Regions from separate parts of the Serratia sp. ID 25-353 genome, predicted to be linked through region 2. Evidence: predicted binding sites of a transcription regulator. Region 2 holds the regulator's gene; the other holds the start of a gene.
The links. The regulator PurR, encoded in region 2, represses purine synthesis genes. The targets are predictions, from matches to a motif close to CANGCAAACGTTTGCNTG.
Positions count from the first base shown of each region.

Region 1 (4,157 bases), 1.5 Mb from region 2:
GAGCGAAAATGTGTGTTTCGGGATGGGGCTTAACGCCCCACTCCGGCCTCTCACTCAGGAGAGGTTAAGGCATTAGCCCATGCGGTAGTTCGGCGACTCTTTGGTGATGGTCACGTCGTGCACGTGGCTTTCCTGAATGCCGGCGCCGCTGATGCGCACGAACTCCGCCTTGGTGCGCAGATCGTCGATGGTGGCGCAGCCGGTCAGGCCCATGCAGGAGCGCAGGCCGCCCATCTGCTGGTGCACGATGGCTTTCAGCATGCCTTTATAGGCAACGCGGCCTTCGATACCTTCCGGCACCAGTTTGTCGGCGGCGTTATCGGTCTGGAAGTAACGGTCGGAAGAGCCTTTGGACATCGCGCCCAGCGAGCCCATGCCGCGGTAAGACTTGAACGAACGGCCCTGATACAGCTCGATTTCGCCCGGGGATTCTTCGGTGCCCGCCAGCATGGAACCGACCATCACGCAGGATGCGCCTGCGGCGATCGCTTTGGCAATATCGCCGGAGAAGCGGATGCCGCCGTCGGCGATAACCGGAATGCCGGTGCCTTCCAGCGCTTCCACCGCGTCGGCGATGGCGGTGATCTGCGGTACGCCCACGCCGGTCACGATGCGGGTGGTGCAGATGGAGCCAGGGCCGATACCCACTTTCACCGCGCTCACGCCGGCTTCAGCCAGCGCTTTGGCGCCCGCTGCGGTCGCAACGTTGCCGCCGACGATCTGCAGATCCGGGTATTTGGCGCGGGTTTCGCGGATGCGCTGCAGCACGCCTTCGGAGTGGCCGTGCGAGGAGTCGATCAGCAGGACGTCAACGCCTGCCGCCACCAGCGCGTCAACGCGCTCTTCGTTGCCGGCGCCGGCGCCGACCGCCGCACCTACGCGCAGACGGCCGTGCTCGTCTTTACAGGCGTTCGGTTTGCGTTCCGCTTTCTGGAAGTCTTTAACGGTGATCATGCCCAACAGGTGGAAGCTGTCGTCCACCACCAGCGCTTTTTCTACGCGCTTTTCGTGCATTTTCTGCAGCACCACGTCGCGCGCTTCACCTTCTTTCACGGTGACCAGGCGATCTTTTGGCGTCATGACCGCGGTGACCGGCTGGGTCAGATCGGTCACGAAGCGCACGTCGCGGCCGGTGATGATGCCGACCAGCTCGTTGTCTTCGGTCACGACCGGGTAACCGGCGAAGCCGTTGCGGGCGGTCAGCTCTTTCACTTCCTGCAGCGTGGTGGATGGGGTAACGGTCTGCGGGTCGGTAACTACGCCGCTTTCATGTTTCTTCACGCGGCTGACTTCTTCAGCCTGGCGCTCGATGGACATGTTTTTGTGGATGAAGCCCAGGCCGCCTTCCTGCGCCAGCGCGATGGCCAGGCCGGATTCGGTAACGGTATCCATGGCTGCGGACAGCATAGGGATGTTCAGGCGGATGGTTTTGGTCAGTTGAGTGCCGAGCTCTGCGGTGTTAGGCAGAACCGTGGAGTGGGCTGGAACCAGGAGGACGTCGTCAAACGTCAGAGCTTCTTTAGCGATACGTAGCATGGGCAATATCTCACCAGGGTGGGCTGTGAAAAAGATAAAATATTGCCGCGGCATTATACAGAGCGGAATCGGTTGCCTCCAGCACTTTCTTGCAAAAAGTCTTGATTACCTTTTTCAGCCATGTAGTATCGACCAATTAAGTGATTGTTTTGAAATTTGATCTGGGTCACATGTCGCTACCTGTTTCGCCTTCCATTTTTACCGTAAGCCGCCTCAATCAGACGGTTCGCCAACTGCTGGAAATGGAAATGGGGCAGATTTGGCTCTCCGCCGAGATCTCCAACCTCTCCCAGCCCGCCTCCGGCCACTGGTATTTCACGCTGAAAGACGACCGCGCTCAGGTGCGCTGCGCGATGTTCCGCAACAGCAACCGCCGCGTCACCTTCCGGCCGCAAAACGGCCAGCAGGTTTTGGTGCGCGCCAGCATCACGCTGTATGAACCGCGCGGCGACTACCAGCTGATCGCCGAGAGCATGCAGCCCGCCGGCGACGGCCTGCTGCAGCAACAGTTCGAGCAGCTGAAACAGCGCCTGAGCGCCGAAGGGCTGTTCGATCAGCAATTCAAGCAGCCGCTGCCCGCCCCGGCCAAACGCGTCGGGGTGATCACCTCCGCCAGCGGCGCGGCGCTGCACGATATTCTGCAGGTCTTGCAGCGCCGCGATCCGTCGCTGCCGATCGTCATCTACCCCACCTCGGTGCAGGGCGCGGAAGCGCCGATGCAGATCGTGCGCGCCATCGAGACCGCCAACCGCCGCGACGAATGCGACGTGCTGATCGTCGGCCGCGGCGGCGGTTCGCTGGAAGATCTGTGGAGCTTCAACGACGAACGCGTGGCGCGGGCAATCTTCGCCAGCCGCATTCCGATCGTCAGCGCCGTCGGCCATGAAACCGACGTCACCATCGCCGATTTCGTCGCCGATCTGCGCGCGCCGACCCCATCCGCCGCCGCCGAACTGGTCAGCCGCAATCAGCTTGAGCTGTTGCGCCAGCTGCAGTCGCAGCAGCAGCGGCTGGAGATGGCGATGGATTACTACCTGGCGCAGCGCCAGCAGCAGTTCACCCGCATTCACCACCGTTTACAGCAGCAGCATCCGCATCTGCGCCTGGCGCGCCAGCAGACGCTGCTGTTCAAGCTGCAGCGCCGTATGGAAGACGGCATGCAGCAACAGCTGCGCCTGGCCGCCCGCCGCAGCGAACGCGCCCAGCAGCGGCTGGCACAGGTGCAGCCGCAGGGCCGCATTCACCGCTACCAACAGCGCGTGCAGCAGCAGGAATACCGCCTGCAGCAGGCGATGGAGCGGCAGCTCAACGCCTACCGCCAGCGCTTCGGCGTGGCCTGCAGCCAACTGGAAACCGTCAGCCCGCTGGCGACGCTGGCGCGCGGCTACAGCGTGACGCAAACCCCGCGCGGCGAGCTGCTGAAAACCACCAAACAGGCGCAGGTCGGCGAACTGCTGAAAACCCGCCTGCAGGATGGCTGGGTGGAAAGCGAGGTGAAAACCATCACCGTCGCCAAGAAGCCGCGCAAGAAACGCGCGGCCGAGTAGCCCCTACTCCAGCGTAAAACGCTCGCCCGGTTCGCCGTTCACCCACAGCGCGCGCGTCTCGCCTTCCGGCAGGCTGAGCGTCAGCGTGCGCCAGGCCGGGCGGAAACGCCCTTCCGTCGTGATATCCAGCATGATGCGCTGAGGGTCGCAGCGCATTTCCCAGCGCAGCCACAGCGCATCGCCCTGCCGCCAGCCTTCGCTTTCACCGTCGTCCTCAAACAGCAGCCCGCTACTTGCGCCGCAGCCCTTGAGCGGAAACAGCCGCAGCTCGCGCCGATCGTCGGCGGCCACGTCCACATGCGCCAGCCGCTGCGACAGCGGCATCGCCGCCCCGGCGCGCACCAGCAGCGGCAGGCGCTCCAGCGGCGCCGCCAGCGTCACCGTCTGGCCGCCGCCGAACCACTGGCCGCTGTAGAAGCAGTACCAGCCTTCGCCGTTGTCCGGCAGATACACCGAACGCCGGCGCTGCCCCGGTTCCACTATGCTGGCCACCAGCAGATCGCGGCCGATCAGAAAATCGTCGTTCTCGCCGAAGGTGCGCGCATCCTGTTCATGATCGAGAAAGGTCGGGCGCAGCATCGGCTCATCGTCGGCGCAGGCCTGCCATAGCAGGGTGTAGAAATACGGCAGCAGCCGGTAACGCAGGTTGATCGCCTCGCGCACCGCCGGGGTGGCGGCCGGGTACATCCAGGGCTCGTTGACCGTGGCGTCGTCGTTCCAGGAGTGGATAGTGAAACGCGGATGCATCACGCCGTTTTGCACCCAGCGCACCAGCAGCTCCGCGTCCGGCTTGTCGCCGGAGAAGCCGCCGACGTCGTGGCCGAGGTTATACAGCCCGGACAGGCTCATGCCCAGCCCCATGCGGATGTTGTAGCGCAGCGTTTGCCAGCTGGTGCGGTTGTCGCCGCTCCAGGTCTGCACGTAGCGCTGCATGCCGGCGCAGCCGGAGCGCGAGATCAGGTACGGCCGCTTCTGCGGCGCGAAGCGCTGCTGGGCCTCCATCGAGGCGCGCATCATCAGCAGCGGCATCACCGGGCGGATGTGCTTGATGGCGATCGGCCGCCCGAAGCCGTG
Region 1 covers NZ_CM139236.1:412,485-416,641, reverse strand. Annotated here, with positions in the region: gene guaB (IMP dehydrogenase) at 73-1,536, opposite strand; gene xseA (exodeoxyribonuclease VII large subunit) at 1,707-3,083, shown strand; gene ACYF6X_RS01900 (glycoside hydrolase family 31 protein) at 3,087-4,157, opposite strand, start outside.
Region 1: a site for PurR is predicted at 1,598-1,615, ahead of guaB (IMP dehydrogenase). Genes of this name have one in related genera too.

Region 2 (4,157 bases):
CACCGCGCCGGCGGAAATTTGCAGTTCCTCCCGCATGGCGCCGAAGGCGGGGAGGTACATATCGGTCGCCAGATAACCCAGCATGCTCAGGCCGGCGAGGTAGAACATAAAGCCAAAGGAATTTCGCATGGTATTTCTCGTTAATATTTTAGTGTCGCAGGTTTTTAGCGCCGGCCAGTGTATCCGGCTGGATCTCTGCTTGTGAAACGGTAATATTTGCAAAGTGCTGTTAAAAAAATTGAAGGCAAAGCGATGTGGTCTGAATATTCTCTTGAAGTGGTCGACGCAGTGGCGCGTACCGGCAGTTTCAGCGCGGCGGCGCAGGAGCTGCACCGGGTGCCGTCGGCGGTGAGCTATACCGTACGGCAGCTGGAGCAATGGCTGGCGGTGCCGCTGTTTGAGCGGCGTCACCGCGACGTGGAGTTGACGCCGGCCGGCGCGTTGTTTATCAAGGATGCGCGAGTTGTTATCAAAAAAATGCTCGACACTCGCCGCCACTGTCAGCAGGTGGCTAACGGGTGGCGCGGCCAGCTGAATATCGCGGTCGACATCATCGTCAAACCGCAGCGCAGCCGCCAACTGGTGCTGGATTTCTACCGTCATTTCCCCGACGTCGAATTGATGCTGCAACCCGAGGTGTTCAACGGCGTGTGGGATGCCTTGGTGGACGGCAGAGCGGACATGGCGATCGGCGCCACCCGTGCGGTGCCGGTCGGCGGCGGCTTCGCCTTTCGCGACATGGGTTATATGAACTGGCTGTGCGTGGCCAGCCCGCAACATCCGCTGGCGCAGTTGACGGGGCCGCTGAATGACGATCAGCTGCGGCCATACCCTTCGCTTTGCCTGGAGGACACCTCGCGCAATCTGCCCAAGCGCGTCACCTGGACGCTGGATAACCAGCGACGGCTGGTGGTGCCGGACTGGACTTCGGCGCTCGACTGTTTGTGCGCCGGGCTGTGCGTCGGCATGATGCCGGCACATCGGGCGCTGCCGCGGGTGCAGCGCGGTGAGCTGACGGCGTTGCAGTTGCAGCAGCCGTTTCCCGCCAGCCCTTGCTGCCTGACCTGGCAGCAGGATAAACCGTCACCGGCGATGAGCTGGCTGCTGGCGTATCTTGGCGATGGGGAAACGCTGAATCAGGAATGGCTGAGCGAGGTGGAACCGGAAGCCGCGCAGGCTTCCGGCGCGAGGGATTAGCGGCGGTAGTCGATGAACGGGCCGTCGGCGACCGAGCGGCGTTCGATCAGCTTCGGATGCACTTCGATCACCTGCGACTCTTCGCGCTTGCTGATAATGCGATCCAGCAGCATGGTGAAGGCCATTTCGCCCAGGCGTTCTTTAGGCTGGTGAATGGTGGTCAGCGCCGGGGTGAAGTAGCGGGCGTTGCGCACGTTGTCATAGCCGATCACGGAAATATCCTGTGGCACCCGCAGCCCCAGCTCGTCGGCCGCGCAGATGGCGCCCATCGCCATGATGTCGCCGCCGCAGAATACCGCGGTCGGCCGCTGTTTTTGCGACAGGATTTGGTGCATCGCCTTGTAGCCGGACTCCGGCTCGAAGTCACCCTGGACGATCCACTCTTCGCGAATGTCGATATGCGCTTCCTGCAGCGCCTTCATAAAGCCCTGATGACGGCCGCCGCCGGTGTTGCGCGACAGCTGGCCCGGAATGGCGCCGATATCGCGGTGGCCGCGCTCGATCAGATAACGGCCGGCCAGATAGCCGCCTTCGAACGCGTTATCGATGATGGTATCGGTGAAGTCGCCGCGCGCGGCGCCCCAGTCCATCACCACCATCGGGATATTACGGTAGTCTTCCAGCATGCCCAGCAGCTGATCGGGGTACTCGGAGCACATGACCAGCAGGCCGTCGACGCGCTTTTGCGCCAGCATCGCCAGGTAGGCGCGCTGCTTGTCCAGATTGTTGTGCGAGTTGCACAGGATCAGGGTGTAGCCCTTGCTGTAGCAGCTGTTTTCCACCGCCTCGATCACTTCGGCAAAGTAGGGCGCTTCGCTCGAGGTGGCCAGCAGGCCGATCGACTTGGTGTGATTGACTTTCAGGCTGCGCGCCACGGCGCTCGGCGAGTAGTGCAGCTCTTTGATGGCGGCCCACACGGCCGCTTTGGTCTCTTCGGCGACGAAACGAGTCTTATTGATGACGTGCGAAACGGTGGTGGTGGAAACGCCCGCGCGTTTGGCCACATCTTTAATCGTTGCCATGTAAGGAATGACTCCTGAACTCACATGTTTACAGCATGTAAGTGTGATGTTAATCGTTTGCCTACGTAGATCCTTCTCCAGAGAAGCGAAAACTGAGTTTTTAGTGTGTTGAAGTCTTCAGCGCTTAGTCAGGAGGGGCATGGATGCCGGTACGCAGTTGTGAACTGCGAATTTTGTCGCATATTGAACAAAAGTGGAAGAGGTAATCGAGATTATAAACCGGGAAATGATAACAAGATTTTATCGGCGAACTGTGGGAAAATGATTTGACGTACTAATTGTGCGCCTTTTATCCTTAGGAAAGCCCATTTTAAAGGAGTTGTCATGGATACCGAATTGAAGATGTCGCTGTTTACCACCGTCTGCGCGTTGGCGGTCATTATCGCTTTCAGCTTCGTTGCCGCGTTGAACTGATTTACCCCCGGTTATAAAAAAGGCGCAGCCTGGCTGCGCCTCATCACCTCAGAACCTGCGCTTACGCCAGGTTTTCCGCGGCGAAGGTCCAGTTGACCAACGCCCAGAAGTTTTCCAGGTATTTTGGACGCGCATTGCGGTAATCGATGTAATACGCGTGTTCCCACACGTCAACGGTCAGCAGCGGTTTGTCTTCACCGGTCAGCGGGGTGGCCGCGTTGGAGGTGTTGACGATCGCCAGCGCGCCGTCCGGTTTTTTCACCAGCCAGGTCCAGCCGGCGCCGAAGTTTTTCACTGCGGCATCGGTGAACTGCTCTTTGAACGCAGCGAAGGAGCCGAAGGATTTGACGATCGCCGCCGCCAGTTCGCCCTGCGGTTCACCGCCGCCCTGTGGCGACAGGCAGTGCCAGTAGAAGGTGTGGTTCCACACCTGCGCGGCGTTGTTGAAGACGCCGCCGTCAGAGGTCTTGATGATCTCTTCGAGCGATTTGCCCTCGAATTCGCTGCCTTTCACCAGGTTGTTCAGGTTAACCACGTAGGTGTTGTGGTGTTTGCCGTAGTGGTATTCCAGGGTCTCGGCGGAGATGTGCGGCTCGAGCGCGTTTTTCTCATACGGTAATGCAGGTAATTCAAACGACATTGCTTCCTCCTTTACAGCGCCATTCGCTTCCCGCCGGGGCGAGAGTCATATGGGCCGTTTTTTATTGTGGTCTTTCAATCTTAACAATTTTCATCATAAAAAACAGGAAGAAAAGCGAGAAATGCGCGTGGGGTGGTGCGATGGGCGAGAGCTTGAACAGGCGGTTGCGACCCAGGCCGCAACCGCGCAGAGCAGGGCATTAACGAATGGTTTTCGGCGTCACTACGCGGCGTGCGCCGATGTAGTGGTTCTGCCAATAGTCATTGTCGAGCTGGCTGATGCGGATCTCTTCGCCGGTGCGCGGCGACTGGATGAATTTGCCGTTGCCCAGGTAGACGCCAACATGGTCCGCCACGCCGCGGTTGTTGATGCGGAAGAACACCAGATCGCCGCTTTCCAGTTCGCTTTTCTTGATCGGCGCCGCGTCGCGCAGGTGATACATTTCGTTGGCGGTGCGCGGCATTTTGATTTTCACCACGTCTTTATAGGCGTAATAGATAAGGCCGCTGCAGTCGAAACCGGTGCGCGGCGAACTGCCGCCCCAGCGATAAGGCTTGCCCATCTGATCCATCAGCTTGGCCATCGCGGTCTGCTTGGCATGCTGGTAGCGTTTTTTGTGCGCCGGGCTGAGTTTTAACGGCTTTTCATCACGCGCCAGTTTGGCGGTGGCCATACCGGCTTCGCGATGGCGACCATAGCCTTTTTTATAGCCCTTTTTCGGCGGGGTGACTTTAATCTTGGCGGTTTTCTGTGCTTTGGCCTTGGGTTTGGCGCTGACGATCTTTTTCGCGCTTTTCTCGCTTTTCGCCTTGGCGGTCTTGGTTTTTTTCGCAGGGGCCGTCACTTTGGCTTTTTTAGCGGCTTTGTCCGCTTTCTTTTTTCTG
Region 2 covers NZ_CM139236.1:1,958,055-1,962,211, reverse strand. Annotated here, with positions in the region: gene punC (purine nucleoside transporter PunC) at 1-129, opposite strand, end outside; gene punR (DNA-binding transcriptional activator PunR) at 253-1,197, shown strand; gene purR (HTH-type transcriptional repressor PurR) at 1,194-2,219, opposite strand; gene cydH (cytochrome bd-I oxidase subunit CydH) at 2,544-2,633, shown strand; gene sodB (superoxide dismutase [Fe]) at 2,695-3,273, opposite strand; gene ACYF6X_RS09320 (C40 family peptidase) at 3,473-4,157, opposite strand, start outside.